3 regions of the Streptomyces sp. ICC4 genome follow, and region 2 is predicted to be linked to each of the others. Evidence: riboswitches for the same ligand, from Rfam matches in the RefSeq annotation. Region 2 holds a riboswitch; each other region holds the start of a gene.

The links. Region 2 has a riboswitch for cyclic di-AMP ahead of DRB89_RS36210 (LysM peptidoglycan-binding domain-containing M23 family metallopeptidase). Riboswitches for the same ligand answer to the same signal wherever they lie in the genome.
Region 1: linked by a shared signal. The riboswitch ahead of DRB89_RS35615 (M23 family metallopeptidase) and the one ahead of DRB89_RS36210 (LysM peptidoglycan-binding domain-containing M23 family metallopeptidase) in region 2 are both predicted to bind cyclic di-AMP.
Region 3: linked by a shared signal. The riboswitch ahead of DRB89_RS07455 (transglycosylase family protein) and the one ahead of DRB89_RS36210 (LysM peptidoglycan-binding domain-containing M23 family metallopeptidase) in region 2 are both predicted to bind cyclic di-AMP.

Annotation. Positions count from the first base shown of each region.
Region 1 covers NZ_CP030286.1:7,584,751-7,594,857, forward strand. Annotated here, with positions in the region: partial or broken gene DRB89_RS35600 (GNAT family N-acetyltransferase) at 1-62, opposite strand, end outside; gene DRB89_RS35605 (HPr family phosphocarrier protein) at 248-529, shown strand; gene DRB89_RS35610 (GntR family transcriptional regulator) at 749-1,414, opposite strand; gene DRB89_RS35615 (M23 family metallopeptidase) at 1,582-2,373, opposite strand; cyclic di-AMP (ydaO/yuaA leader) riboswitch at 2,386-2,545, opposite strand; gene DRB89_RS35620 (pitrilysin family protein) at 2,730-4,097, opposite strand; gene DRB89_RS35625 (pitrilysin family protein) at 4,118-5,485, opposite strand; gene DRB89_RS35635 (NAD(P)-dependent alcohol dehydrogenase) at 6,492-7,463, opposite strand; gene DRB89_RS35640 (helix-turn-helix transcriptional regulator) at 7,460-7,693, opposite strand; gene DRB89_RS35645 (hypothetical protein) at 7,687-8,118, opposite strand; gene DRB89_RS35650 (polyprenyl synthetase family protein) at 8,270-9,400, shown strand; gene DRB89_RS35655 (hypothetical protein) at 9,528-10,107, shown strand, end outside.
Region 2 covers NZ_CP030286.1:7,700,874-7,710,980, forward strand. Annotated here, with positions in the region: gene DRB89_RS36205 (winged helix DNA-binding domain-containing protein) at 1-910, opposite strand, end outside; gene DRB89_RS36210 (LysM peptidoglycan-binding domain-containing M23 family metallopeptidase) at 993-1,985, opposite strand; cyclic di-AMP (ydaO/yuaA leader) riboswitch at 1,989-2,185, opposite strand; gene DRB89_RS36215 (tyrosine-protein phosphatase) at 2,497-3,303, shown strand; gene DRB89_RS36220 (aspartate aminotransferase family protein) at 3,386-4,858, opposite strand; gene hpnH (adenosyl-hopene transferase HpnH) at 4,855-5,886, opposite strand; partial or broken gene DRB89_RS36230 (1-hydroxy-2-methyl-2-butenyl 4-diphosphate reductase) at 5,892-6,374, opposite strand; gene DRB89_RS36235 (beta-ketoacyl-[acyl-carrier-protein] synthase family protein) at 6,409-7,614, opposite strand; gene DRB89_RS36240 (acyl carrier protein) at 7,611-7,862, opposite strand; gene DRB89_RS36245 (lysophospholipid acyltransferase family protein) at 7,990-8,772, shown strand; gene DRB89_RS36250 (hypothetical protein) at 8,826-10,107, opposite strand, start outside.
Region 3 covers NZ_CP030286.1:1,642,479-1,652,585, reverse strand. Annotated here, with positions in the region: gene DRB89_RS07480 (NAD(P)/FAD-dependent oxidoreductase) at 1-22, opposite strand, end outside; gene DRB89_RS07475 (Ppx/GppA phosphatase family protein) at 435-1,376, opposite strand; gene DRB89_RS07470 (DUF501 domain-containing protein) at 1,373-1,921, opposite strand; gene DRB89_RS07465 (septum formation initiator family protein) at 1,989-2,477, opposite strand; gene eno (phosphopyruvate hydratase) at 2,598-3,890, opposite strand; gene DRB89_RS07455 (transglycosylase family protein) at 4,187-4,879, opposite strand; cyclic di-AMP (ydaO/yuaA leader) riboswitch at 4,882-5,053, opposite strand; gene DRB89_RS07450 (transglycosylase family protein) at 5,329-6,366, opposite strand; gene DRB89_RS07445 (cytochrome P450) at 6,509-7,744, opposite strand; gene DRB89_RS07440 (globin domain-containing protein) at 7,974-9,161, shown strand; gene DRB89_RS07435 (nucleoside triphosphate pyrophosphohydrolase) at 9,198-10,107, opposite strand, start outside.

The DNA of each region.
Region 1 (10,107 bases), 120 kb from region 2:
TCGCGCAGGACGACGTCCGCCTCCCAGTGGTCCGGGTACGAGGGGTCCGACTCCGTGGTCATGGGGCCACCTTAAGGCGCGAACGGTTCAAGTGGCCCGGGCGCGGCGCATCGGGCAAGCTGGCGCGAATCAGTGCAAGCTGGGATAGGTCGAACGGCGGGCGGATTCGGGCCGAAGGTCGGTCCGACCATTCCGGACGTCGTGAGAGACTGGTCTAGACAACCGTAAGAACCTGAAGGGCATCACCATGGCAGAGCGCCGCGTCAACGTCGGCTGGGCCGAGGGCCTGCACGCTCGTCCCGCCTCGATCTTCGTCCGTGCGACGACCGCTTCCGGCGTCCCGGTGACCATCGCGAAGGCCGGCGGCGAACCCGTCAACGCCGCCTCCATGCTGGCGGTCCTGGGCCTCGGCGCCCAGGGCGGCGAGGAGATCGTCCTCTCGTCCGACGCCGAGGGCTCCGAGGCCGCGCTGGACCGCCTCGCGAAGCTGGTCGCCGAGGGTCTCGAGCAGCTCCCCGAGACCGTCTGACCCCTTCGGGTTCGACCCGCAGGACCTCGCACCGCGAAGCCGTTGCCCCCGACCCCGGTCGGGAGCAGCGGCTTCGGCGTTTTTCGCCCGGCGGACTTCGATTCCGGCGGTCGGCCCGCGGAAATGAATTCCCTGGAACACCGCGCCATTGCGCACGGAATTCCCGGCGCCGAATCGGGCGATGCCGCCAGGATATCCAACCTTTGTATACGGCGAATGTTAAAGCGAGCCGCTCGCCGTGTTTACGGCAGGTTGCAAAGTCCTCACGCGTATGCGGTGCGCCCCGGCCGCCCGGTCCGCGTGGAGCGCGGTCAGCGCCCGGGCCCGCTCGGCGTCGCCCCGGGCCACCGCGTCCACGATCGCGCCGTGCTCCGCCCAGGACTCCACGGGCCGCGCCGGGGCCTCCACCACGTACATCCAGGCCACCTTGTGGCGCATCTGGGTGAGCAGCGAGATCAGCCCGGGGCTGCCGGACGCCTGGGCGAGCGTCTCGTGGAACCAACCCCCCAGCGAGCGCAGATCCTCCCCCTGGCCCCTCCTGGCCCGCTCCTGGCCCAGTCTGACCAGGCCGCGCAGCACCTTGAGGTGGGCCTCGCTGCGCCGCCGGGCCGCCCGGGCGGCGGCGAGGGGTTCCAGCAGCATCCGCAGCTCCAGGAGGTCGGCGGCCTCCTGCTCGGTCGGCTCGGCCACGCAGGCGCCGGCGTGCCTGCGGGTGGTCACGAACCCCTCGGACTCCAGCGTGCGCAGCGCCTCGCGCACCGGGACGCGCGAGACTCCGTACCGGCGGGCCAGCACCTCCTCGGTCAGCCGGCCCCCGGGGCCGAACACCCCGGAGACGATGTCGTCGCGGATTGCTGTGCATACCGTGTGCGCGGGAATTCGCAAGACCGGACCTCCGCCTATTTCGTATGACTGTGCGCGCTGCGACTCTATTGCAACACACGATAATTTCCGAGGGCGGCCGGTAATGCGAAACATTCACACAACGCGAAGGCCCCGGCTCGGGAGAGCCGGGGCCTTCGCGGAAGAAGTGCGGTGCGGGGCGGTGTCCGTCAGACGGTGACGCCGTGGGAGCGCAGGTAGGTGATCGGGTCGATGTCCGAGCCGTAGTCGGCACCGGTGCGGGCCTCGAAGTGCAGGTGCGCGCCGCTGGAGTTGCCGCTGTTGCCCGACAGGCCGATCTGCTGGCCCGGGGCGACCTGCTGGCCCACGGAGACGCTGAGCTTCAGCATGTGGCCGTACTGGGTGTAGGTGCCGTCCGCGTGCTTGATGACGACGTTGTTGCCGTACGCGCCGCCCCAGCCCGCCTCGACCACGGTGCCCAGGCCCACGGCGTGGACCGCGGTGCCGGAGTCGGCGTGGAAGTCGATGCCGGTGTGGCTGCCGGAGGACCACATGCCGCCGCTCGCGTGCCACTGGGTGCTGACGTAGGAGCCGTCGATCGGGGAGACGAAGGTGTTGAGGCGCTTGCGCTCCTCCTCGCGGGCGGCGCGCTCCGCGGCCTCGCGCTCGGCCTTGGCCTGGGCTTCGGCCTTCGCCTTGGCCTCGGCGGCCCGCTGCTTCGCGTCGGCTTCCGCCTTCGCCTTGGCGGCGGCGGCTTCCGCGGCGCGCTGCTGGGAGTCGGCCTGGGCCTGGATCTCGCCCGCGAGCTCGTCGGCCACGACGATGGTGTTCAGGCCGGTGTCCTCGAGCGAGGGGGCCTTGTCCGCGGCGAACGCGGGACCGGCCAGGGAGCCGACGACGCCGGTGGCGGCGAGGGCGGCTATGCCGGCGTAGCCGGCGGTCTTGCGGCTCATACGACTGGAACCACGGTGCTTGCCGGCGGCACGACTGCCATACGCCATGAAGGGGCTGATCCTTTCCTTCCCTCTCGCCTACCGGGTTAGCTGACGGGTTCGGAGCAGGAAGGTCTCCTACGGGCCTCCTCTTGCGAGGGGGTCCGATTCACCCCAGGGACACATGTGGGTCCCCGGCTCCCCAGGCTCGCGCCTGACGGGGACTCGGCGATCGCTGTCCGGTGCCGCGGACGCGGCGGGTACAACTGACGGACAGCACGGACGACGCTAGGCGGATCATCAGTCAATCGCCAAACAGACGCGCCTTTTTGTTGCGTACGCCACACCACATACAAGCAACCACGCGACTAAACAGGCAAAAGGGACTCCGGCGGACAAGCCGCCGGAGTCCCCTGGATCGCCCGTCAGTTGGAAACGACCGTCACCTCACCGATCCCCAGGGCCCGTACGGGCTCCTCGATCTGCGAGGCGTCGCCCACCAGGACCGTGACCAGCCGGTTCACCGGGAAGGCGCTGACGACCGCCGAAGTGGCCTCCACCGTCCCGGTCTCGGCGAGCCGCGCGTACAACTGCGCCTGGTAGTCGTCCGGGAGCTCCTGCTCGACCTGGTCGGCGAGCGTGCCCGCGACAGAGGCGGCCGTCTCGAACTTCAGCGGGGCCACGCCCACCAAGTTCTGCACCGCCACATCCCGTTCGGCGTCGGTCAGACCGCCCTCCGCGAGGGTCCGCAGCACCTTCCACAGGTCGTCCAGCGCCGGGCCGGTGTTCGGGGTGTCCACCGAGCCGCTGATGGCGAGCATCGAGGCGCCCTTGCCGTCGGCGGTGGAGCGCAGCACCTGTCCGAAGGCGCGCACGCCGTAGGTGTACCCCTTCTCCTCGCGCAGCACCTTGTCCAGGCGGGAGGTCAGGGTGCCGCCCAGGCAGTACGTGCCGAGCACCTGGGGCGCCCAGACCCGGTCGTGGCGGTCCGGACCGATGCGCCCGATCAGCAGCTGCGTCTGGACGGCGCCGGGCCGGTCCACGATGACCACGCGGCCGGTGTCGTCGGCGGTGATCGGCGGGACCGGGCGCGGCTCGGCGGTGTCGCCGGTCCAGTTGCCCAGGGTGTCGGCCAGGACGGCGTCCAGGTCGATGCCGGTCAGGTCGCCGACGACCACCGCGGTGGCGGTCGCGGGGCGCACGTGGGCCTCGAAGAAGGCGCGTACGGCCGCGGAGTCGATGCGGGCGACCGTCTCCTCGGTGCCCTGGCGCGGGCGGGACATCCGCAGCGAGGCCGGGAACAGCTCCTTCGAGAGCTGCTTGGCGGCACGGCGCTGCGGGTTGGCGCTCTCGTGCGGGATCTCGTCGAGCCGGTTGCGCACCAGGCGGTCGACCTCGTCGTCCGCGAAGGCGGGCGCGCGCAGCGCTTCGGCGAGCAGGCCCAGCGCCTTGTGCAGCCGGGAGGCCGGGACCTCCAGGGAGACCCGCAGGCCCGGGTGGTCGGCGTGCGCGTCGAGGGTGGCTCCGCAGCGCTCCAGCTCGGCCGCGAACTCCTCGGCGGAGTGCTTGTCGGTGCCTTCGGACAGGGCGCGGGTCATGATGGTGGCCACGCCGTCGAGGCCCTCGGGCTCCGCGTCCAGCGGGGCGGCGAGGTTGATCTCGACCGCCACCACCTGCTGGCCGGGGCGGTGGCAGCGCAGCAGGGTCAGGCCGTTGGCCAGTACCCCGCGCTCGGGGGCCGGGAAGGCCCACGGCTGCGGCTCGCCGGCCTCGGGGCGCGGGTGGAAGGTCATCGTGACGGCTGCGGTGTCGCTCACTGCTCCGCCCCCTCGTTCTCGTCGCTCGCGTGGGTTTCTTCCGTGTCGTCGGCTGCGTTGGCTTCGAGCGGCTCGTACACGAGCACCGCGCGGTTGTCCGGGCGCAGTCGGGCCGCGGCCACGGCCTGCACCTCCTCGGCGGTGACGTCGAGGACGCGCTGGACGGCGGTCAGCGCCAGCTGCGGGTCGCCGAACAGCACCGCGAAGCGGCACAGTTCGTCGGCGCGGCCGGACACCGTGCTCAGCCGGTCCAGCCATTCGCGCTCCAGCTGGGCCTGGGCGCGCTCCATCTCCTCGGCCGTCGGGCCCTCGGCGGCGAACCGCGCGAGCTCCTCGTCGACGGCGGCCTCGATGGCGGGCACCTCGACCCCGCTGGAGGTCTTGACGTCCAGCCAGCCCAGCGACGGCGCGCCGGCCAGCCGCAGCATGCCGAAGCCGGCCGCGACGGCGGTCTGGTCGCGGCGTACCAGGCGGTTGTGCAGGCGGGAGGACTCCCCGCTGCCCAGCACGGTCAGCGCCACGTCGGCGGCGTCGCATTCGCGGGTGCCGTCGTGCGGGAGCCGGTAGGCCGCCATCAGCGCGCGGGCCGGAACCTCCTCGACGATCTCCTCGCGCAGCTGCTCGCCCATGGTCTCGGGGAGCGAGCCGTCGCGCGGCGGCTGCTTGCCGTCGTGGCCGGGGATGGTGCCGAAGTACTTCTCGACCCAGGCGAGCGTCTTCTCGGGGTCGATGTCGCCGACGACCGACAGCACCGCGTTGTTGGGCGCGTAGTACGTACGGAAGAAGGCGCGCGCGTCCTCCAGGGACGCGGCGTCCAGGTCGGCCATGGAGCCGATCGGGGTGTGGTGGTACGGGTGGCCGTCCGGGTACGCGAGGGCGGTCAGCTTCTCGAAGGCCGTACCGTACGGGACGTTGTCGTAGCGCTGGCGGCGCTCGTTCTTGACGACGTCGCGCTGGTTCTCCATGGACTCGTCGTCCAGGGCGGCCAACAGCGAGCCCATCCGGTCCGCCTCCAGCCACAGCGCGAGCTCCAGCTGGTGGGTCGGCATCGTCTCGAAGTAGTTGGTGCGCTCGAAGCTGGTGGTGCCGTTGAGGGAGCCGCCGGCCCCCTGGACCAGCTCGAAGTGCCCGTTGCCGGAGACGTTCTGCGAGCCCTGGAACATCAGGTGCTCGAAGAGGTGAGCCAGGCCGGTGCGTCCCTTGACTTCGTGGCGCGAGCCGACGTCGTACCAGAGGCAGACCGCGGCGACCGGGGTCAGGTGGTCCTCGGACAGCACCACGCGCAGGCCGTTGGCCAGCCGGTGCTCGGTCGCTGTGAGGCCGCCGGAGCCGGCCTGGGCTGTGGCCGTGTGACCCATGGGCATGTGGTCCCTTCGATCGCGATGCAGAGATTCCTGTCAGACCTGCCACTGTATGCAAGCGTGTCGGGAGCTGGAGAAGTTCCCGGCCCACTCCTGGGTCGGAGTCGGCGTTGTCGGTGCCTCGGGCCACAATGGTCCGCGTCACCCCACTGTCCGAAACCTGCCGCCTATACACAGCTGACGCTGCCCGCGAGCTCCTCCGAGGCGTTCCTCGTGGCCGAAGGACGCCTCAGCACGCCTCCGCCAGCCGCCCCAGGCGTTCCCGCACCTCCCGCACCTCCCGCGCCCGGCCCGAGTCCCCGGCCCGCTCGAACGTCGGGAGCGCGCTCTCCCAGGGCGACGGGTGGCGGCGCGGGGTCGAGCGGGACCCGGCGCGCGGCCGGCGCGAGCCGCACGGTGGCCGCGTCGGTCCCGCGCAGGCACCACTCGACGAGGCGGGCGACCGCCCGCGCACGCTCGTCCGGCGTGTCCGCCTCCTCCGCGAGCTCCGGGCGAGCGCCCGGACCAGGCAGTGGAACTGGTAGCGGCCCGGCTCCGGGGACTCCAGCAGGTGGGCGTCGACGAGCGCCTCCAACCGGGCGGGCGACGTGGTTGTGGAGCGAGGCGTGCGCCGTGGCCGGAACCGACTCGCCCCACATCGCCGCCTTCACCGTGTCCCAGGACACCAAGGCGTTGGCCCGTAACAGGAGCACGGCCGGCAGGGTGCGCGACTTCGGTGCGTCGACCGGCCGGGCCGCACCCACCCCTCGCGTCCTCCACGGTGACGATCCCTCTCGTGCCCCGCCACCAGCCCCCCACGGGAGGTCATCCGATGCGCATCGTAGGCACGGGACCACGGATTCGCCGGTCCGTTTCGAGGGGTGGGCGCGGCGCGGCAGCCGACCTGGGTCCCTGCCGTCAACGCCTAGTGCTGTGACCGGGAAGGTTTGCCGGGTCGCGGTGTCCGGTGCGGTGCATCTCCCCCGGCTACCGCTGGGAGGGGCCCCCGGGCGGAGGACCACGGCTAGCACTAGGGGATGATCAGCATCTTTCCGCGCGCCTCGCCCCGGTGGAGCCGTTCGACGGCCTCGGGGGCCTGCGCGAGCGGGAAGGTGCGCTGGACGGCCGGGGACAGCGTGCCGTCCTCGACGTGCCGCCGCAGGACCTCGAGGTCGCTCTGGCGTTCGGCGGCGAAGATGCCGCCCAGCGTGTGGCGCACGAAGGGGTTGAGCAGCGCGGCCCGCAGCACCCGGTCGATGCCGCCGAGCCAGCGGCCGCCGCCCTCGCCGCCGACGATGACGAGCCTTCCGCGCGGCATCAGGGCGCGCCTGAGGTGGGACAGGCCGCGGTTGCCGGCGGTGTCGAGGATGAGGTCGTATTGGCGCACTCCGTCGGCGAAATCCTCGCGCGTGTAGTCGATGGCCTCGTCCGCGCCGAGCGAGCGCACCAGCTCCGTCTTCGCGGTGCTGCACACCCCCGTGACGTGCGCGCCGTACGCCTTGGCGAGTTGCACCGCGAAGGTGCCGACCCCGCCCGCGGCGCCGATGACCAGGACCCGCTGCCCGGGCCGCACGCGGCCCACGTCGCGCAGGGCCTGGAGGGCGGTCAGGCCGGAGAGGGGGAGCGCGGCCGCCTCCTCCAGGGGGAGCCCGGCGGGCTTGTGCGCGAGCTTGTCCTGCCGGGCGCACACGTACTCCGCGAAGGAGCCCTCGCAGATGCCGAACACCTCGTCCCCCGGCTTGAATGCGCTCACTCCCCCGCCGACCGCTTCGACCCGGCCGGAGACCTCCCGGCCGCGTACGGCGACCTTGGGCGCGCGCAGTCCGTACCCCATGAGCCTGAGCAGGTAGGGCCGGCCGCTCATCAGGTGCCAGACCCCGGCGTCCACTCCGGCGGCCCGGACGGCTATGAGCACCTCCCCGGGGCCCGGCTTCGGCGTCTCGACGTCCCTCAGCTCCAGTACGTCGCTGGATCCGTATGTGTCCTGCACGATCGCCTTCACGGCGCCGTCCCTTCCTCGTCGGTGTACTGGAATACCTGCTCGAGCGGCACGGCGAAGACGCGGGCGATCCTGAACGCCGTCTCGAGCGAGGGCGAGTAGCGGCCCTTCTCGATGGCGATGACGGTCTGGCGGGTCACGCCGATGCGCTCCGCCAGCTCCGCCTGGGTCATCTCCGCGCGCTCGAAGCGCAAGATCCTGATCCGGTTCGTGATGCCGGTCGGCTTCACCACGACTGGAACCCCCAGCGGTAGGCGGCGAGCTTCACGACGGAGCCGAGCACCGCCGAGAGGACGAAGCCCAGGTAGATCACGTTGGAGATCCAGAAGCGGTCCGCCCCCGCCATCGACAGGATCAGCGCGGCCACGGCGCCGATGACGAGGAAGGACTGCCCGGCGTGCTCGCCGAGGCGGCCGATCTCCTTGTCCCGCTGGTCCTTGACGTCGGCTTCGCCGGGCGAGGCGGCGGCGACCGCCACGTGCAGGAGGATCGAGGCCGCGATGGCTCCGCCGACCGTCCAGAGCAGCGGCGCGATGTACGGGACCTCCGTGAGGGGGACGCCGTCACCGGCCCGGCCCAGCACGAGGGCCAGGTAGACCGCGTACCCGGCGACCGCGACCACCCCCATGACCCACGCGCGCTTCTCTTCGAAAGCCACAGCCACTCCCATGTAAAACAACTTTGACATGACGAATGTAAAAGGATCCATACCCCGTGTCAATGATTTCTTACATCGTGCCGCGTCGGCCGGTCCCGTCACGCGGTACGGGCCGGGATCCGCGGGCGGGCGGGGGCCGATACTGATCTTCATGAACGACACGGCCACGGCCACCGCCCTCGCCCACGCCCTGGAACGGATATCCGGACACGTCAGCCGGTTCGACGCCCGCTTCGAGCAGTACTTCGACACCCTCGGGGAGCGCATCGACCTCCCGCTGCCCAGCCGCTTCGCCCCGCGCTGCCTGGAGCTGCTGCGCGAGCTGTCGACGCGCGGCGGGAAGCGCCTGCGGGTGGTCGTGCTGCACGAGGCGGCCCGGCTGGTGACCACCGACGAACCGCCGGGCCTGGCGGAGGCGGCCCTGAGCCTCGAGCTGCTGCAGACGCACGGGCTCGTCCACGACGACATCATCGACGACGCCCCGCTGCGGCGCGGCGGGGCCTCGACGTACTACGCCTACCGCCGGGAGCTGCCCGGCGACCTCCCCGCCGCCCTCGGCCTCGCCGTGCTCGCGGGCGACCTCGCCGCGTTCCTGTCGATGCAGGTACTGCTGGAGGCCGACGTTCCGGCGGAGCTGCGCCACGCCTTGCTGGCCGTCCAGACCCGGACGGCGGCCGAGACCGTGCTCGGGCAGATCGCGGACCTGGAGCGGGACACCCTCGCGGATCCCGGTGAGGAGTTCCTGCACGCCGTAACCGACTTCAAGAGCGCGCGGTACTCCGTCCTGGCCCCGTTGACCATGGGGCTGCTGGCCGCGGGCGAGGACCCCGCGCCGCACCGCGACCGGCTGCACCGGTACGCCCGCCTGGTGGGGATCGGCGAGCAGATGCGCGACGACTACCTGGACCTGTTCCACAAGGCCGACCGGGTCGGCAAGTCGACCGGGGCCGACATCCGCGCCGGACGGCGCACGTACGCCGTGGGCGCGGTCCTGGCCTGCGCGGGCGGGACCGACGCGGCCCTGGTGGAAGCGGCCCTCGGCGACCCCGCCTGCCCGGACGCCACCATCGCCCGGATCCAGCGGATCGCCCGCGACGGCGGAGCGGACCGGCTGCTGCGCGCCGAGATCCGGCGGTACGCGGAGGCCGCCTCCGCCGAGGCCGCGTCCTGGGCCCCGTACTGGCGGGCGGAGGCGGTGGGCCTCTTCCGGAGCCTGCCCCTGTGGCACATCGACCAGCTGGACGGCACGGACGGCACGGACGGGACCGACGGCACGGCCTGAGCCCTCACCGGCCGTGCCGGACCGCCGGACCGCCGGACCGTGCCGGACCGCACCGGGCCGGGGACCCGCGTCACCCGAGCGCGCGGCCCCGCTGGCACACCGGCCCCCGCCCCGGCTTGCTGGTCGCATGACACGAAGCACACCGGGGACCCCCTCGGAGAAGAGCCTCTCCACCCCCCGGGCGGCCGGGCTCGCGGGCATCGTCTTCGCCGTCCTGCTGGCGGCGGCGATCGTGCTCTCCCGGATCGCCCTGCCGGAGGGCGGCGGCGCCGACCGGGTCGAGGTCACCTCGGGCCAGCGGGACGCGGTGACCACGGCCCTCGAACTCGTCCCGTTCGCCGGGATCGCCTTCCTCTGGTTCATGGGCGCGCTGCGCGAACACGCCGGCGACGCCGAGGACCGGTTCGTCTCGACCGTCTTCCTGGGCAGCGGCCTGGTCTTCGTCGCCTGCCTGTTCGGCGCCGCCGGGGCCGCCGGAACGGTCCTGGCCTCCGACCAGCCGCAGGAGTTCGGCCGCCACTTCGCGTACACGCTGCTCACCACGTACGCGATGCGGATGGCCGCCGTCTTCATCTTCGCGACCTCGACGATCGGCCGGCGGCTCGGGGTCTTCCCGCGCCCCCTGGCCCTGGCCGGGTACCTGGCGGGCCTCGTGCTGCTCCTGGCCGGCTCCTCGCTGCCGTGGTCCGAGCTGGTCTTCCCGGCCT
Region 2 (10,107 bases):
CCCGGGTGACGAGGCTCCGGTACTGCGGCGGGATGACCCGGCCCCGGTCGGAGTACGCGAGCAGGATGCTGTCCCACATGGCCATCAGCCGGGGCGGCGCCGGCGTGTCCCCGTCCGGCAGCGGCGCGCCGGGGACGTCGAAGAGCTCCTCGCCGCCCGGCCCCTCCAGCCGCCGCAGGCCGTGGGAGAGCTCGGCTTCCCGCAGCGCCTGCCTGACCCTGCCCCGCTGGACCAGCGCGAACTGCGCCACGTCCGCCACCGAGGCGGGCCCGAAGCCCTCCAGGTAGCGCACGACGAGCGCCCGCAGGGACTGCGCGGAGGCCTCGGGATCGGCGGGGACCGCCCGCGTCGTCCCGTACCGGGACGCGACGTACGACGGCCGCTCGCCGAAGGACCACGGGTGCGCGGTGGGCGCGTGCAGCAGCGGCGCGTACTGCCGAAGTCCCCACCAGGCTCCGGGCTGCGGCGGCTCGCCCAGCCGCTGTTCCAGCCACCGCTCGCACTCCGCGGCCGTACGGGGCCGGTCGGCGAAGGCCAGCAGCCGCGGCACCAGCTCGTCGGCGTCCTCGGCACTCAGCCCCGACGCCGTGAACCGGCTGCCCAGCCGCGCCGCCCGCACCCCCGGCTGCACCGCCTCGCGGAAGGCGGGGAAGTCGTCGGCGTGCACGGCGTGCAGGGTGATCCGCATCAGGGTCGACTTGACGATCTCGCGGCCGGTGAACGCGGCGTCGAGAGCGGCCGGATCGAAGTCCGCGAGCCGGTTCCACAGCGCGAGGTACGGCGAGGCGGCCTGCTGCGCCTGCAGCGCGACCACCCGCCGGACCCCGTCGGTGACACCGAGCGCCTCGCGCCCGAGCAGCAACTGCCGTGCGAGGGTGGAGCGGTTGAGCTCCCTTGCCGTGACCGCCATGCCGTGCACCCCGTCCCGTGAGCGGACGGGCAGTCTAGTGCTGCGACCGGGAAGGCCCACCGGGTCGCGGCGCCGGACGGAGTCAGATGCTGACGCCCTTCGACCGCAGGTAGGCCAGCGGGTCGATGTCCGAGCCGTACGAGGGACCGGTGCGGATCTCGAAGTGGAGGTGCGGGCCGGTCACGTTGCCCGTGGCGCCGGAGAGGCCGACGGTCTGCCCGGCGCTGACGCTCTGGCCGGACGAGACGTTGAGCTGGGAGAGGTGCGCGTACTGGCTGTACTTGCCGTCGGCGTGCCGGATGACGACCTCGTTGCCGTACGCGCCGCCCCAGCCGGCGGAGACGACGGTGCCCGCCCCGACCGCCTTCACGGTGCTGCCGGTGCTCGCGGAGAAGTCGACGCCGGTGTGGTAGCCGCTGGACCACATGGACCCGGCGACCTTGTACGCGGTGGAGGCGCCGCCGCTGACCGGGGAGACGAACCCGGCCGAAGCGGGGGCGGCCTGCTGCTGCTTGGCGGGGGCCTTGGGTGCGGGCGCCTTGCGTGCGGGCGCCGCCGGGGCCTCGGCGCCGCCGGAACCGGACGCGTCTTCGGCGGACTCGGAGGAGTCGGCGGACTGCTCGGCCGGCGCGGCCGGCGCGGCCGGAGCGGCCGCCCGGCTCGGAGCGGCCTCGGCCGTGCCCTTCGCGCCGAGCGTCAGCTTGAGGCCCGGGTGGATCAGCGACGGGTCGGACCCGACGGCAGCCCGGTTGTCGGCGTAGAGCTGCTCCCAGCCACCGCTGAGGTGCCGGCTCTCGGCGATCTTGGAGAGGTGGTCCCCGGGCACCACGGTGTAGACGGTGGGGGCGGCCTGCGCAGTGGCGGGCGCGGCCTGGAGCGAGGCCGGGACCTGCGGCGCCGAGGCCGGCGCGGTGGCAGGTGCGGTGGCGGGTGCGGCGGCCGGGGCGCCGGCCGCGTGGGCGCCGGCCGCCCCGAGCAGCGGAAGCGCGAGGGCCGCGCCACCGGTGCCGGCGGCGGCGAAACCACGGGATATCGAGCGGGACTTCGGACGGCGGTGCTTACCCGTTCCAGGCATGGCGAATTTCCTCTCCGACGCCTGCGAGGTGAGCTGTCGGGTTCGGACTGGAGATGTCCGGCCGCCCACGTGCCGGCGAACAGCACATGTACGGCTTCACCCCGAGCTGTCCCGTTGTAAAGATCTCGACGGAGATCCGGAACAGCGGCTTACCTGGTTCCCCCGCTCCTGCCGCGCGCGTGAATAGTCGGATGCGGTTTCCGGTCGGCGGCAGGATTAGGCGGTCCGTCCGGATCGATCGCGAACGTAATCGAGTCCGGCCGCACGGAACAAGTCTTGAATTCCCCAACAGAATCTTGAAGATGACGGTGCGCCGGAATTCTGGTCACCCTCCGTCCATTCCGCACCTTCAACGACCGCTCCGGCTAGGCAATTCGGCATTCGCGATCAGGCACTCACCGTCACCGTATGATCTGGCTCACGGGACGTGTCCGATCTCGGCGCTCGCCATGGCAAGTTGGCCACAAGTAGCGTAATTCGGACACCAGCGACGACGACACGGAGGACCCCTGTGACCCAGCGGATATCCCAGACCCCCCACGCGGGGCCGACCCTGGCCGGCGTACGCAACTTCCGCGACGTGGGCGGGCTGCCGACCACGGACGGACGGAGGGTCAAGACGGGACGACTGTTCCGAAGCGGACATCTGGCGCATGCCACCGAAACCGATGCACAGTTCCTCGCTTCGCTCGGGCTGCACACCGTCTTCGACTTCCGCAACGACGCCGACCACGCGCTGGAGGGCCCGGACGTGGAGCTTCCCGGCGTGCGGAACATCAACATCCCGCTGTCTGACCCGGCGGACGGCCGGGAGTTCTGGACGATGGTCCGCGACGGGGACCTCGCCCAGCTCCGCGAGATCCTGGGTGAGGGCAAGGCCGTCGCGCGGATGTCCCGTTCGTACCGCACGATCATCAAGACCCGCACCGCCGAGCACAGCCGGGTCGTCCACGCCCTCGCCGAGGACAGCGTCCCCGCCCTCATGCACTGCGCGGCCGGCAAGGACCGGGCCGGCCTGTCGATCGCGGTCACCCTGCTCGCGCTGGGCGTCGGGCGCGAGGCGATCGTCGCGGACTACCTGGAGTCCAACGCCCCGCACAACCGCTACCGGGTCCGCCGGGGCAGCGAGGCGGCCCAGCCCCGCACCGCCGAGGTGGCGGAGCTGCTCGCCCCGCTCTTCGACGCCCGCGCCCCGTACCTGACCGCGGCCTTCGAGACGATCGACGAGGAGTGGGGCGGGGCGGAGCGCTACCTCGGCGAGGGGCTCGGGCTCGCACCCGAGACCCTCGGCCGGCTGCGCGACCGGCTGCTGGACTGACCTCGCGCGGCACAACACGGCACACACGGCGCGGGGCGGGCCGCCGGGTCCGCAGACCCCGCGGCCCGCCCCGCCCGTCCGCTCAGCGGTTGGCGACCGCCTGCTTGACCAGCGTCCTGCCGAAGTCCCACATCAGCGCGCCGCCACCGTGCGCCTCGTCCATGACCTCGCGGAAGGCGCCGACGAACCGGTCGACGTCCGCCTCGTCCACGATCAGCGGCGGGATCAGCTTGATGACTTCGAGGTGGTCGCCCGAGACCTGCGTGAGGATCCGGTGCTTCTGCAGCAGCGGCACCACGACCATCTGCGCGAACAGCCCCTTGCGGGCCGCCTGCAGCATGGTCCACCGGCTCCGCAGCCCCAGCGAGGACGGCCGGCCGAACTCGATGCCGATCATCAGCCCGCGTCCCCGTACCTCGTGCAGCAGCTCGTACTCGTCGACCAGCCCGGCGAGGCGGCCGCGCAGCAGGTCGCCCATCGCGCGGGCGTTGGCCACCACCCCCTCGTCCTCCATGACGCAGAGCACCGCGAGTCCGGCCGCCATCGCCTGCGCGTTGGAACCGAAGCTCGCGGAGTGGACGAGCACCCGGTCCATGGACGAGTAGACCTTCTTGAAGATCCAGTCCTTGCCCAGGGTCGCGCCGACCGGGACGTAGCCGCCCGAGAGGGCCTTGGCCACGCACACCAGGTCGGGTTCCACCCCGGCCTCGTGCTGGTAGGCGTAGAAGTCCCCGGTCCGTCCGAGGCCGGTCTGCACCTCGTCCGCGATCAGCAGCGCCTTGTGCCGGTGCAGCAGCTCCTGCGCGGCAGCCAGGAAGCCGGGCGGGGCGGCGAGCACCCCCTTGCCCTGGATCGGCTCGACGACGAAGGCCGCCACGTCGCCCTTCTTCAGCTCCCGCTCCAGGGCGGCCAGGTCGCCGAGCGCGATCCCGGTGTCGGGGAGCAGCGGGGCGAAGCCGTCCCGGAAGCCGGCTTCGCCGTTGACCGACAGCGAGCCGGTGGTGAGCCCGTGGAAGGCGTGGTCGCAGTAGAGGACCCTGGGCCGCCCGGTGGCGTACCGGGCGAACTTCAGGGCCGTCTCCACCGCCTCGGTGCCGCTGTTGCCGAAGAAGACCCGGTCCAGGTGCGGGCTGTGGGCGAGCAGCTTCTCCGCCAGCAGCCCGGGCAGCGGCTGGCAGTCGAAGCGGGTGAGGTCGGCGAGCTGGGCGTCCAGGACGTCGTGCAGGGCCTGTTTGACCACCGGGTGGTGGCGGCCGAGGCCCATCACCCCGAACCCGGCCAGCATGTCGAGGTAGTCGTTGCCCTCGGCGTCCCAGAAGTGGGCCCCCTGGGCCCGCTCGTAGACCTTGTCGAAGCCGATGGTGTGCAGCATCCGGGGCAGCTGGTGGTTGAGGTGGCGGGCGTGCAGCTCGTACCGCTCCGCGCCGCGTTCGGCCAGCAGGGCGCCGAGGTCGAAGCCCTTGCCCCGGCCGCGCCCGCCCGATCCGCCCGCCGCGGCCGCCGCCCCGCCTGCCGCGGCCGCCTCCCCCGCCCGGCGCGCGTGGCCCGCGCTCATGCCGACTTGTCCCGGTTCCCGCCCATGGTCTCGCGGACCGCGCGCAGCGACTCCTTCAGCGACCCCATGGTGGCGAGGACCGCGGTGGGCTCGTACCCGCAGTGCGCCATGCAGTTCGCGCAGCGCGGGTCCTTGCCGCGGCCGTACTTGCTCCAGTCGGTGTCGTTGATCAGCTCCCGGTACGAGGGCACGTATCCGTCGCTCATCAGATAGCAGGGGCGCTGCCAGCCGAAGAGCGAGTAGTTCGGAATGGCCCAGGCGGTGCACGGGAAATCCACCTTGCCTTCCAGGAAGTCCAGGAAGAGCGGGGAGTGGTTGAGGCGCCAGCGCCTGCGGTTGCCGCCCGAGAAGGCCTTCTTGAAGAGTTCCCGGGTCTGTTCCACGCCCAGGAAGTGCTCCTGGTCGGGTGCCTTTTCGTAGGCGTAGGCGGGCGAGATCATCATCTCGTCCACCTGCAGGTCGTCATTGAGGTAGTTGAGCACCTCGATGATCGTCTGCGGGGTGTCCGTGTTGAAGAAGGTGGAGTTCGTCGTCACGCGGAACCCGCGGCTCTTCGCCTCCTTGATGGCGGCGACCGCCTCGTCGAAGACGCCCTCCTTCGCCACCGACTCGTCGTGGCGCTCGCGCAGTCCGTCGATGTGCACGGCGAAGGCGAAGTAGGGGGACGGCGTGAACTTCTCGATCTTCTTCCGGAGCAGCATCGCGTTGGTGCAGAGGAAGACGTACTTCCGCTTCGCCACCAACTGGCGCACGATCTCGTCGATCTGCGGGTGCATCAAGGGCTCGCCGCCCGCGATGGACACCATCGGCGCGCCGGATTCGAGCACGGCCCCGACGGCCTGCGCCACGGGCATGCGCTGCTTGAGCACGCCGGCCGGGTGCTGGATCTTGCCGCACCCCTCACAGGCGAGGTTGCAGGCGTAGAGGGGTTCCAGTTCGACGATCAGCGGGAACTTCTCACGCTTGCGCAGCTTCTGTTCGAGAAGATACGTCCCGACCCTGATGGTCTGTCGCAGTGGCATTGCCATCTGGCTCACCTCCTGGGGAGCAGCAAAGAACGGTGCCAGTCATAAAACGCGGGCAGTACGGCACGCAGTACGCGAAAGGCTGATATTCCCCCCCGAACGGTGCCGATGCGGACGAGCTCATGCTCCGGAGCGTCCACGATCACCCGGACGGCCGCAACCGGGCGCTCCGCACCGTCGGCAACGGTCCCGCCCCGGGTCGCGGTCCACAAGGTGGCCGCGGACTCCATGTCGACCCCGATGGCACCGGTGGCGCGCAGCTGCGCGCGCTCCTGGCCCCGGACGACGTGGTCGGATCCGGTCAGTGCGCCGAGGTGCACGGTCCGGTCGGGCAGGGCCCGGGCCAGCGCCTCGGCGAGCAGGGCGGTACCGGCGCAGGCGACCGTGCCGCGCGGGTCCCGGGTCTCCTCGGCGACGATCAGGTCGCCGGGGCTCATGCCGGGCAGCAGCCCGGCGCAGAATCCGGTGGCCAGCACGGCGGCCCCGCTCAGATGTTGATAAGAGACAGAGTCGGGGTGTCGGGGCTCAGGCGCGCGCGAGGACGGCCACGGCGTTGTGGCCGCCGAACCCGAAGGAGTTGCTGACCGCGATCGACGACGCGTGGTTCCTGGCGGTGCCCGCGACCACGTCGATGTCCATGTCCGCGTCGGTGGTGGTCAGCCCGGCCGTGGGCGGCACGGTGTCCGTGTCCAGGGCGAGGACGGTGAGTGCCGCCTCGATGACCCCGCACGCGCCGAGGGTGTGGCCGAGCGTCCCCTTGGCGGAGGTGACGGGCGGCCGCTGGGGGAACACCCGGCGCAGGAGCGCGGCTTCCACGGCGTCGTTCTGCCGCGTGGAGGTGCCGTGCGCGTTGACGTGGCCGACCTCGTGCGGGGCGATGCCGGCGTCGGCGAGGGCGAGGCGGGTGGCCCGTTCGGCTCCGCGGCCGCCGGGGTCCGGGGACACCAGGTGGTGGGCGTCGGTGGCGGCGGCGTAGCCGATGAGCCGGGCGAGGGGCCGGGCTCGCCGGGCCGCGGCGTGCTCGGGGCGTTCCAGGACCAGCGCGCCGGCGCCTTCGGCGATGACGAAGCCGTCGCGGGTGGCGTCGAAGGGGCGTGCGCCGGTGCCCGACATGGCTCCGAGTTGGGTGAAGCCGGTGGCCAGCAGCCGGGTGATGGGCGCCTCGGCGCCGCAGACCAGAGCGATGTCACACTGCCCGGTCGCCAGCAGGTCGCGGGCGAGGCCGATGGCCGTGGTGCCGGAGGCGCAGGCGGTGGAGGTGGCCAGCGACGGACCGGTCGCTCCGAACCGCAGGGCGATGTTGGCGCACGTCATGTTCGACAGATAGCCGGTGAGGAAATAGGGCGAGACGAACTCGGGGCCGAGCTCGGCCATCCTCGCGAGGGCCCTGTCCTGGGTCAGCACGCCGCCCGCGCCGCCGGCGGTGACCACGGCGACCCTGTCGCCGTCCCACGCCAGGGGGTCGAGGCCGGCGTGCTCGAGCGCCTGCGCGACGGCCACGAGGCCCAGTCGGTCGACCCGGTCCAGGTGGGCGGAGCCGCGCCCGCGCAGGACCGGGTGGTCGAACTCCGGCACCCGGCAGCTGAGGGAGAGGGCCAGCCCCTCCAGCGCGGGATCGACGGCCGAGGTGGTGCGGCCCTCGCACACGGCCGCCCAGACGGCCTCCGCTCCGCACCCGGCCGGCGTGACGAGGCCGAGGCCGGTCACGACGGCCCCGGGGCCGCGCGTCAACGCTCGGTCCGCCGCGCGTCGAGGACCGCGGCGAACTCCGCGAGGGTGGTGTCCCGCAGCTCCTCCTCGTCGACCTTGAAGCCCAGCGCCTCGTGGACGGCGATGGCCATCTCGACCACCATGAGCGAGTCGGTCAGCAGATCACGCATCCGGGCGTCGGCCCGCACCTCCTCGGCGGGGATTTCGAACGTTTCGACGAGGATTTCGCTGATCAGATCGATCACGGATTCCGGTGCTGAAGTGGTCACGACTGCCCTCATTTGCGATGCGGTATGTTCCCGGGTCCAGAGAACTATCACGGCTGGGTTCATACTCAAAAAGGGCCGCCTTTTGATGCCTTCCCGATGATTCAAAATGCGAAAGCGGGGACCACTTGTGTCGGAAAGCCTGACCGCCGCGATCGAAATCGGCGGAGCCGAGCTCCGGTACGCCAAGGAGGCGCTCGGCGAAGCGGGAGCGGACGCTTGGGGCCGGCTGCTGGACTGGCTGATGGACGACTACTTCCGGCTGGAGACCGCGGGCTTGGAGAACCTTCCCGCGGAAGGTCCCGCCGTTGTCGTGGCGAACCATTCGGGCGCCTGGGGACTGGACGCGTTCATCCTCCACAAAGCGCTCACCCGCCACTTGGACCGGCCTCTGTGCATGCCTGCCGCACCGCTGACCTTTCGATTTCCGGTCATCGGTTCGTACGCACGGAAGTACGGAGCCATTCCACTCGATCCGACCCTCGGACTGGACCGGCTGACCGCCGGTGGAATCGTGGGGGTCTTTCCCGAGGGAATCGCCGGTCTGGAAAAGCCCTTCCGCAGCCGCTACCGGCTGCGGCCGTTCAGTCCGGGCTTCGCGGTGACCGCCGTCAAGGCCGGCGCCCCCGTCGTCCCGGTCAGCGTCATCGGCGCCGAGGAGGCGCTCCCCCGGATCGGCGCGCTCCCCGCCCTCGCCCGTCTGCTGGACCTGCCCTGCTTCCCGCTCACGGCCCTCTTCCCGCTGCCCGCGAAGTGGCTGATCACCGTGGGCGAGCCGATCCCCGCGCCGGCCCGGTCCGCGTCCTTCGGCGCCCGGTCGGCCGCGGCGCGGCTGCTGTGCGCCCAGGCCCAGGAGGCGGTGCAGGGCCTGGTGGACAGGGAGCGGCCCCGGCGCGCGACGCCCTTCTGGTAGCCGCGCCGCGCCCGCCCGCGGCCCCCGGCCCAGCCCTCAGTTCGACAGCCGGTTCAGTCCGACAGCCGGTTCGCGGCGCGCCGGACGCCGTCCGCCGCGGTCACGCAGCGCCGCGCGTGGTCGAGCAGGACCGTGCGGAACCGCTCCCCCGCCTCGTCCTCGCTCCAGCCTCCCGTCTCGGCGCAGGCCGCGAGGCTGTCCGCGTGCGACTCCAGCCGCTCGGCGCTCGCCCGCGCGAGGGCCCCGTACGACGCGGGCGTGCAGCCGCGGGCCGGGACGGGGGCCGCCGCCGGCATGCCGACCGTCACCCGCCCGTCGCCCGGCCGGCCCGCGCGCTCCCCGAGGGCCAGGAGCAGGGTCCGGGGGTCCAGGGTCGCGGGCAGCCGGCGTGCCGTCAGCACCGGTGAGATCAGCATGGGCCGGGCGGCCGCCGTGACCGCGCGTACGACCTCCTCGGCGGCCAGCGCCGCGAAGCGCGTCGCCGGGCAGTCGCCGGGCGCTCCGCACAGCGGGGACGGCCAGGCTCCCGGGCGGGCGGGGTCCCCCGGCAGCACCGACCAGCCCGGCGCACACAGGATCTCCGTTCCGGCGCCGATCTCGAGGTCCTCCCAGGCGAACGGCGCCCGTACCCGGTACACGGCGGCGGCGACCGGCGGATAGAGCCGCAGCGCACGGGCCACGGCCTCTTCCGGAGAGGCCGCCGGGTCCACGGTCCGCAGGGCCAGGGCCTGCAGGGCGGTGGAGGAGGCGGCCTCGGAGACCAGGGCCAGCAAGTGCGCGACGGCCCCGGCCACGCCGTCCGCACCGGAGCTCCGGTGCGGCCCCCGGTCCGTGCTCCGGTCCGTGCTCCGGTCCGCTCCGGCGGGCGCCGCGAGCAGCCGGCCGGCCGGGGAAGCGGGGTCCGGACGCTCCAGGTGGGGCACCAGCCGTCGCCGCAGGGCGTGGCCCCAGGTCTCGCGTTCCAGGCGGTCCGTGGCGGCCGCCGCCCGGGAGGTGATCTCGCCGAGCAGCGTGTCCTCGGCGGCCCCCTCGCCCAGCACCACGAGCCGGGCCAGCCGGGCCATGCCCTCGTGCCAGACCTGCCACGGCAGAGTGCCGTCGCCGCGCCGGGCGCCGATCACCTCGTCCACGACCCGGGCCACGAGGGCGGGCGACCGCTCGCCGGGGGCGCCCATGCCGCCCTCGGGCACCGCGTGCGGGGACAACCCGTACCGGTGCCCGCCCGGGGTGAGCCCGACGGCGGGCTCCAGCGCCCCCACCTCGTCGGCCCGGGCGAGGAGCGCCTCGGAGTCGGCGGGGGTCAGCGGCACGAGGAAGGACCCGAACGGCGTGGTC
Region 3 (10,107 bases), 6.1 Mb from region 2:
TGGGACGCTCCGTGGTGCTCATGGAACGAGTATCCAGCACCCCATGGAGTGACGCTCGTGAGCCCCTTCACAAGGGACTCGAGACCCTCTGCTACACTCCGCCGCCCACGTGACCGAGGTCATGGCGCGGGACGGGAACCACGGTGTAACGGGAGGCGTTGAGCACCAGTCCTGAACTGGGCTCCGACCCTCTAAGCGGAGTAGACCACCCGGTTCGTGGATACCTACCGCCGGAGCCTCCCGGCGTCCGTCATTCGCACGAACGCTCGCAAAAAGAAGGCCCGGAGGGCCCTCGAGTCACCCAAAAGGCCCCTCAAGAGCCCTCACGGGCATCTTTTCCTTGTGAAGAACTTCACGAAGTTCGTGTGGACGACGGGACCTAAGGCCTCCGTAAGAGCCCCGGAAGACCTCCCGGAGCCCCCTCGGGACCTCGGTCAGGCGATCGACCAGGCGATTCCGTCGAGGATGTCGTGCTCGGAGACCACGACCTCCGAAGCCCCGACCCGCTCCATGACGGCCAGCAGGACCAGCGCGCCCGCGCCGATCACGTCGACCCGCCCCGGGTGCATCACCGGGATCGCCGCGCGCTCCGCGTGCGTCAGCGCCAGCATCCGCTCGCTGATCTCGCGGACCTTCCCGTAGGGGATCCGTGAGTGGTGGATCGCCGCCGAGTCGTACCGCGTCAGGCCCAGCGCGATCGCGGCGACCGTGGTCACCGAGCCGGCCAGCCCGACCAGGGTGCGCGCCTCGCCCAGCGGAACGCTCGCGGCCGCCAGGTCCAGCGCCGCCTCGATGTCCGCCCGTACGGCGGCCACCTGCGCCGCGGTCGGCGGGTCGGTGACGACCCCGTCGACCACCAGGTGGCGCTCGGTCATCCGCACGCAGCCCACGTCCACGGAGCGGGCCGCCCGGACGTGGTCGTCGCCGACCACGAACTCCGTGGAGCCGCCGCCGATGTCCACCACCAGGAACGGCTTCTCCAGGTGGTCGGTGCCCGTCAGCTCCTTGGTGGCGCCGGTGAAGGAGAACTCCGCCTCCTGGTCGCCGGAGATCACCTCGGGCTCGACGCCCAGGATGTCCAGCACGCCCCGGACGAACTCGTCCCGGTTCTCGGCGTCCCGGGAGGCCGAGGTCGCCACGAAGCGCACGCGCTCGGCGCCGAGCTCCTTGATCACCGCCGCGTACTCGCGGCAGGCCGCGAAGGTGCGCTCCAGGGCCTCCGGGGCCAGCCGGCCCGTCCGGTCCACGTCCTGACCGAGGCGCACGACCGTCATCCGGCGGTCCAGCTCGACGAACTCCCCGGTGGCGCCGTCGCAGTCCGCGACGAGCAGGCGGATGGAGTTCGTACCGCAGTCGATGCCCGCGACCCGGGTCACGCGCCGGTGTCCTTCTGCTCCGCCTTGTCCCCGCACGGGGTGACGCAGGCGCCCTTGGCCCACCACTCGGGCAGCATCGCCAGGGCCTCGTCGCCGAACGGGTTCACGCCCGGGCCCGCGGCCAGCGAGTGGCCGACCAGCACGTGCAGGCACTTGACCCGGTCCGGCATGCCGCCGGCGCTCGGGAAGCCCTGGAGCACCTCGATGGCGTCGCGGCGGGTGATGTAGTCCTCGTGCGCGGCCCGGTAGGCGTCGGCCAGCTCCGGGTCCACGGCGAGCCGGGCCTGCATCTCCTTCATCACGCCGTTGGCCTCCAGCGTGCCGATCGCACCGGCGGCCCGCGGGCAGGTCAGGTAGTACAGCGTCGGGAAGGGCGTGCCGTCGGGGAGCCGCGGGGCGGTCTCGACCACGTCCGGCTGCCCGCAGGGGCAGCGGTGCGCGATGGCGCGCAGCCCGCGCGGCGGGCGGCCGAGCTGCTGCTGGAACGCCTCGATGTCGGCGGCGGTCGGCTCGGTCCGGTCGGTCTGGGGCGGGGGCGTCTGCATGCCTGGAGGAAGTCTTTTCGTTCTCGTGGATGGGTGCGTACCGACGTCGGGTACGTCGGGTACGTCGTCAGTCGCCCGGGCGGTCGGCCTTGTCGACGCCGTCCCAGACGTTGGAGTACCAGGGCCGGTCGGTGGCGGCCTGTCCGCTGCGGCGGTGCTCGGCGGCTTCGCCCCCGGGGTCGCTCATGATGTAGCTGATCTCCCCCGGCCGGACGAAGTGCAGGTGCTTGCGCGCCTGCTGCTCCGCGTAGGCGTTGTCCTGCCAGCGCGCCTTCTCGTCCCGCAGCCGTTCCAGCCGCTCCCGCGCGGCGGTGGCGGCCTTCTGCTGCTCCGCGATCTCCGAGCGCTGGGACACGTACTGGCGCATCGGATAGGCGAGGGCGACGACCAGGGTACAGAGGACGAGGACGAGCAGGGCGGCCCGGCCGGTGAGCCGGCTGCGGCGGACCTGCCGCCTGGACTGGGAGCGGTAGACGTGCGCCGCGGTCCGCTCGCCCAGCTGCTTGAGCCTCGTCGCGGTCGAGAACGTGGCGAACCGGTCCCGGTTCCCGGCCATTGATCCGCCTCCCCTGTCACACGCGCTACGCAATACGTCCCCGCACACGGTACGGGACCGAGTGCGGGGACGTAGGGAGGCGTGCGCCCTAAAGGACGGTTCAGCCCTTACTGTGCTTGATCAGTTCGCAGGGCGAAACCGCGGGAAGGCGCTGCGGCCCGCGTACACCGCGGCGTCGTCGAGGATCTCCTCGATGCGCAGCAGCTGGTTGTACTTGGCGACGCGGTCCGAGCGGGCCGGGGCGCCGGTCTTGATCTGGCCGCAGTTCACGGCGACCGCGAGGTCGGCGATGGTGACGTCCTCGGTCTCACCGGAGCGGTGCGACATCATGCACTTGAAGCCGTTGCGCTGGGCCATCTCGACGGCGTCGAGGGTCTCGGTCAGCGAACCGATCTGGTTCACCTTGACGAGCAGGGCGTTGGCCGAGCCCTCTTCGATGCCGCGGGCGAGACGCTCCGGGTTGGTGACGAAGAGGTCGTCGCCGACGATCTGGACCTTGGCGCCCAGCTTGTCGGTGAGGGTCTTCCAGCCCGACCAGTCGTCTTCGTACAGCGGGTCCTCGATGGACACGAGCGGGTACGCGGAGACGAGCTCCTCGTAGTACTCGGTCATCTCGGCGGCCGAGCGGGACTGGCCCTCGAACTCGTACTTGCCGTCCTTGTAGAACTCGGACGCGGCGACGTCGAGCGCGAGCGCGATGTCCTTGCCCGGGACGTAGCCGGCCTGCTTGATGGCCTCGACGATGAGGTCGAGCGCGGCGCGGTTCGACTCGAGGTTCGGCGCGAAGCCGCCCTCGTCGCCCAGACCGGTGGAGAGGCCCTTGGTGTGCAGGACCTTCTTGAGGGTGTGGTAGACCTCGGCACCCCAGCGAAGGGCCTCGGAGAAGGACTCCGCGCCGATCGGGGCGATCATGAACTCCTGGATGTCGACGTTGGAGTCGGCGTGCGACCCACCGTTGAGGATGTTCATCATCGGAACGGGCAGCAGGTGCGCGTTCGGACCGCCGAGGTAGCGGAACAGCGGGAGGTCGGAGGCCTCGGCCGCGGCGTGCGCCACGGCGAGGGAGACGCCGAGGATGGCGTTGGCGCCGAGGGAGCCCTTGTTCTCGGTGGCGTCCAGGTCGATCATCGCCTGGTCGATCAGGCGCTGCTCGGTGGCGTCGTAGCCGACGAGCTCCGGGCCGAGCTGCTCGATGACGGCGAGGACGGCCTTCTCGACACCCTTGCCCATGTAGCGGTTGGGGTCACCGTCACGGAGCTCTACGGCTTCGAACGCTCCGGTGGAGGCGCCGGACGGGACTGCAGCACGGCCGGTGCTGCCATCGTCGAGGCCCACCTCGACCTCGACCGTGGGATTGCCTCGGGAGTCCAGGATTTCCCGGGCTACGACGACGTCGATGGACGGCACGAGCATCTCCTTCTGGGATGTGACGCTGAGTGTGCGGTGGCGTGTCAGGCCGTGGGATGGCCTTGCCGCTTAGAGCCTAACCGCCTCGGGGCAGTCGGCCAGCCGACCGCCCGGGTCCTGGGACGAAAAAGGGCCTGAATGCCCCTCTTACAGGACATAGGACCCTTGATCATCGGGGATTTCCGGGCCCGCCACCGGCCCGGACCCGGCACACAGCACCGCCCGGCGCGAAGGGGGTTGCGCGCCGGGCGGTGGAATACTGCGCGTTGCGAACGCGGGACCTACGGCTGTTGCCGCAGGGTTCAGCTGACCTTCAGCTTCTGGCCCGGGAAGATCAGGTCCGCGTCCGAGACGATGTCCTTGTTGAGCTCGAAGAGCTTCTCCCAGCCGCCCGGGACACCGTTCGCCGCGGCGATGTTGCCCAGCGTGTCGCCGGACTTGACCTCGTAGGAGCCGTTGCCCGTCTTGGGGGCCTCGGTCTTCGGTGCGGCGGCCGGGCGCTCGGAGCGGGTGGTCGGAGCCTCGGTGGAGCGCTTGGTCTCCTTCTTCGGCTCGGCCTTCTTCTCCTGCTTCTTCGGCTCGGCCTTCGGCTTGGGGGTCTCGGCGGCCCCGCCCGTGTAGGACGAGTTCGACAGGCCCACGCCGCAGGACGGCCAGGCGCCCTTGCCCTGGCCCTTGAGGACCTTCTCCGCGATGGCTATCTGCTGCGACTTGGAGGCCTGGTTGGCCTGCGCGGCGTACGACTTGCCGCCGTACGCGGCCCACGTGGAGGACGAGAACTGCAGGCCGCCGTAGTAGCCGTTGCCCGTGTTGATGGACCAGTTGCCACCGGACTCGCACGAGGCGACGCGGTCCCACTCGGAAGCGGTCGCGGCGGACGCGGTGCCGGCGGTCATCAGCGGGGCCGCCACGGCGACACCGGCGACACCGGCGAGCGTGATGATGCGGGCGGCTTTGGAGCCGCGACGGTGCTTGCCCTTGCCGGAAATCAGCATGGAGTTCTCCTCACCGACGCCTACGAGGTGAGCTGTCGGGTTCGGGCGAGTGAGTGCCCGGACGAGCGGCCTAGCGCCCGTCTTAACCCCTAGCCGGTTCCGTGGCCGTCTCTCAACGGCCGGTTCCGGCGCCTACCTTGGTTCCCCCGCTCCTGCCTTCGGCGCTTACGCGACGAGTGTTCCCTCCGTCCGCCGGCAGGATTCGGCGATGCGGTCGAAGGAGCCCGCGGTGGCGGGCGACTCAGAAGGTAGACAGGTCTCTCCCCGATGTTCAACGAGAGACATCGGGGAGAAACAGGGCCTGCTTGCACTCTTCCCACCGGTGTTTGCGCAGGTGAGGGCAGGGTTTGCGGAACGCTGCGGACCGGACACGCCAGTTGACCTGAAGAGACACATGTCTCACTTACAGAAAACGGACAATCAACTGTTTCCGGACGACCTAACTGCCCTTATTCGTCGGTTAGATCCAGGTTCTGGCCGGGCTTGATCAGGTCCGCGTCCCCGCCGATGACCTGCTCGTTGGCCTCGTAGAGCGCGTTCCAGCCGCCCTTCACCCCGTTGGCGTCCGCGATCGCGGCCAGGCTGTCGCCCGCTTTCACCGTGTACGTGGGGTCCGACGCGGCGTCAGACGTGACGGGCGCCTCGACGGCGGCCGGGCCGCGGTGCTTTCCGCCGCTCTGCGCCGCGCCCGCCGCCGGTGCGCCCGGCGCGGCCGGGTCCGCGGGAGCCGACGGGTCGGCAGGTCCCACGGGAGCCACGGGGGCGGTCGGGGACGCCGGGTCGGACGGGGCCACCGGAGCCGTCGGGTCCGCGGGCACGGAGGGGTCCGCGGGCTGCTCCGGGTCCGTGGACGGCGGCGTGGGAGCCGTCGGGCTCGTGGGGGCCGTCGGGTCGCCCGGCAGCCCGGGGGGCGTCTCGGGGAGGACCGGGTCGGGCATGACGGGCAGTCCGCTGGGCGCCCCGAGCGGGTAGTCGGGCAGCAGGAAGGACGGCGAGGCGGCCGGGGAGGGGCTCCCGGGCGTCGGGGCCCCGAAGTCCGTGGACGGCGTACCCGTGCCGAGGTAGGGGATGGAGTCGTCCGGGCGGGACGGGGCCGGGGAGGGGGACGCGGTGCCCTTGGGCAGGCCCGGGTCCACAGCGGCGGCGGGCGCCTCCTGGGTCAGTCCGGCCGGCACCCCGCACAGCGGCCACGCCTGGGGGCCCTGGGAGGCCAGCACCCGCTCGGCGACGGCGATCTGCTGGGAGCGGCTGGCGAGGTCGGCGCGCTCGGCGAAGTCGAGCCCGCCGGCGTTTTGCCACTGCTCCTGCGTGAACTGCAGCCCGCCGTAGGCGCCGCTGCCGAAGTTGGCGCTCCACGTGCCGCCGCTCTCGCATTCGGCGACCTTGTCCCACGTGGAGGTCTCGGCGGCGCTGGCGCCGGTGGCCGCGAGCAGCGGCAGGGCCAGCGCGGAGCCGGCGACGCCGGCGGTGACGACAAGTGCGGGCACTTGTCGGGGGCGTCTGTGGCGGCCGTTCCCGGAACGCATGAGGCTGCACCTTTCGCATAACGGCGGGGTAACGGCAGAACCTAGCGGCCTTCGAACGCCTGTCACAAGTTCGGGCTCGAACTGGCTCCGGGTCACCCCGGTTTCAGGTGTTTTGGGGGGTGAACCGCACCGGAAGCGTCCGCAGGCCCCGCATGATGAGCCCGCCGCGCCAGCGCAGCTCCCCGGTGGGCACGGCCAGTTCCAGGTCGGGCAGGCGCGTCAGCAGGGTCGCGAGCGCGGTCTGCCCTTCGAGCCGGGCGAGCGGGGCACCCAGGCAGTAGTGGATGCCGTGCCCGTACCCGAGGTGCTGGTTGTCGGTGCGCGAGAGGTCGAGGGTGTCCGGGTCGGCGAACCGCTCGGGATCGCGGTCGGCGGCCGCGAGGACCACCAGCACGGGGTCGCCGGCCGCGATGTCCTGGCCGCCGAGGACGAAGGGCTCCGTGGCGAACCGCCAGGTGGCCAGCTCCACGGGGCCGTCGTAGCGCAGCAGCTCCTCCACGCCGGTGGCCAGCAGGCCGCTCTCGCCGGCCGCGAGGGAGCGCTGGAGGCGTTCGCGCTGCTCCGGGTTCATGAAGAGGGAGTGGACCCCGTTGCCGATGAGGTTCACGGTGGTCTCGAACCCGGCGAAGAGCAGGATGAAGGCCATCGCGGTGGCCTCGGCCTCCGTCAGGTGGTCGCCGTGGTCGCTGGCCCGGATCAGATCGGAGATCAGGTCGTCGCCCGGGGCGTCGCGCTTGCGGTGGATGAGCTCGCCGAGGTAGGTCCGCATCTGCTTGACCGCCCGGGCCACACCGCCGCGCGGACCGCCTCCGTGCCGGATCATCATCCCGGCCCAGTCGCGGAAGTCGTCCTGGTCCTCTCGCGGTACGCCGAGCATCTCGCAGATGGCGTAGATGGGGAGCGGGAAGGCGAACTCGTGGATGAGATCCGCCTCCCCCTTCTCCGCGCCGTGCTGCCTTTCAATGATTTGGTCGATGAGCTGGTCGGTCAGCTCCTGCACCCGCGGGGTGAACTCGGCGATCCTGCGCGGGGTGAACGCCTTGGACACCAGCCGCCGCAGCCGGGTGTGGTCCGGCGGGTCGATGTTGAGCAGGTGCGTCATCAGCTCCGCCTTGCGCTCCCCCGGGATCCCGGTCTTGCCCTTGGCGTGCGCCGGCTCCGCGTGGTGGGCCGGGTTCTTGCTGAGCCGCTGGTCGGCGAGGGCCTGGCGGGCGTCGGCGTACCGGGTGACCAGCCACGCGTCCACCCCGCTGGGGAGCTTGGTGCGGTGCACGGGTGCGTGCTCGCGCAGCCAGGCGTAGGCCGGGTACGGGTCGGTCGCGAACTCCCAGTCGAACAGGGTCGGACCGGGAGGCGCGCTGGGCTCCGCGGCGGGCTCGGCCGGGGGCGGGACGGGGACTTCGGGGGTCTGCTCGTGCACCCGGAGACCGTATCCCGCCCGCCGCCCGTCACCCCATATGGCCGGTTCGTCGCGGCTGTCCGTAGATCCGCCTTCGCTTGACCTCACGTTCTCCGGCATTCCTACTTTCGGTTTTGTGGATGTGAGGATCTTGAAAAGCAGTTTCGCGGTGGTGGAGAGACGGGCCGAGCACGCGGTCAAGTTCTTCTACTCCCACCTCTTCTGGCACAACCCCGGAGTCCGTGAGCTCTTCCCGGCCTCCTTCGAGGACATGGAGCGGCAGCGGGACCGGCTCTTCGCGGCGCTCACCCATGTGATCGCCCACCTGGAGGACGAGACGCTCGTCCCCTATCTCCGCGACCTCGGGCGCGACCACCGCAAGTTCCTGGCGGGCCCCGAGCACTACGCGGCGGTCGGCTCCAGCCTGCTCGCCGCGCTCGCCGAGACCTCCGGCGAGGCGTGGACCCCGGCGGTGGAGAAGGCCTGGGCCGAGGCCTACCAGGTGATCGCCGACGCGATGACGGCCGGCGCCGCCGACAGCGAGGACCCGCCCTGGTGGGACGCGGAGGTCGTGCGCCACCTGCTGTACGGCGAGGACATAGCCGTCCTGACCCTGCGCCCGCACGCGCCCTTCCCCCATCAGCCCGGCCAGTACGCGAGCGTGAGCAGCGACCGCGTCGCGACGACCTGGCGCACCTACTCGATCGGGAACGCGCCCCGCCCCGACGGGACGGTCGACCTGCACGTCAGCCGGATCGAGGACGGGCGCCTGAGCACCTCCCTGGTCCGCGAGGCGCAGCCCGGGGACGTGCTCAGGCTCGGCGCGGCCGGCGGGCAGATGACGTTCCGGCGCGAGGACCGCCCGGTCAGCTTCATAGCCGCCGGCACCGGCTGGGCGCCGGTCCGCGCCATGCTGGAGGACCTGGCGGAGCATCCTCCCGATCAGGACGTGCGGCTCTTCGTGGTCGCGCGGGACGCCGCGCACCTCTACGACCGCCCGCTCGTCGACGCGTACGCGGCCGCCTTCCGCTGGCTGAGCGTCACCTACATCACGCCCGCGCCCGGGCAGCACCGCAACCAGGCCACCGACCGGCTGGCGACCGCGCTCAGCAACCGCGGGCTCTGGCCCGACCAGGACGTCTACCTGAGCGGTCCGCCGCAGTTCATCGAGGAGATCTCGTACCTCCTGGAGGAGCTCGGCGCCCGGCCCGCCCGGATGTTCCACGACTCCGTCCCGGCCAGTGGCGGGGGCCACGGCCGGCCAGGACGGCCGACGGGGTTCGGGGAGTGGTTCCTGAACCGCCCCGACCCGCACTGGCACAACCCGTCGGGCCGCGCGCCCCGTCCGTACCGGTAGGGGAACCGCCGCCCGTACGGGAACCGCCGCCGACGGCTACCCGCCGACGCCCTCGGCCGCACGGATCGCCTCCCGGTAGACCCGGGCCGCCGCGCGCAGCGCGGTCTCGGGGTCGGTCCCCGCCGCATCGGCGCGTGCCGCCAGCTCCAGCAGTTCGTACCCGACGCCCGCACCGCGGGGCAGCGGCGCGGGCACCGCCCCCGCACGGGCGCGGCCCGCCAGCTTGGCCGCGAGGGCCAGGGCCGGCTGGGCGAGCGGGACCCCGTCGGTCACGGACTCCCGCTGCTTCTCCACCTGCTTGGTGCGCTGCCAGTGCGCGTTGACGTCCTGCGCGGTCTGCGCCGTCTCGTCGCCGAAGACGTGCGGGTGGCGGTGGATCAGCTTCTCGACGAGCGCTCCGGCCACGTCGTCGATGGAGAACGGCTCGTCCTCCTCGCCCGGGCCGCCCTCCTGCGCGATCCGCGCGTGGAAGACCACCTGGAGCAGGACGTCGCCGAGCTCCTCGCGCAGTTCGTCCCGGTCCCCGGCCTCGATGGCCTCGACGAGCTCGTACGCCTCCTCGATCGCGTACTTCGCCAGTCCCTCGTGCGTCTGCTCCGAGGTCCAGGGGCATTCGCGGCGGACCCGGTCCATCACCTGGACGAGGTCGAGCAGCCGCGCGCCCGGCAGGTCGTACGAGCCGGGCAGCAGTTCCAGGTCCGGCATGGCGATCCGGCCCGAGCCGGCGAAGCGGGCCAGGCCGTCGGTGAGCCGCCGGTCGCCCTCGCCGCTGAGCAGGACCACGACCGTGCGCCCACCGGCGCACTCCTCGATCAGCGCCTGCGCGTCCGGGGCCTCGTGGGCGACGGCGACGCCCGCCTCGCGCAGGTAGGGCAGCTGTACGTGCCCGGGGTCGGCGCACAGCACCCGGTCCGCGGCGTGCAGGGTCTGCCAGGCGGGCCAGGAC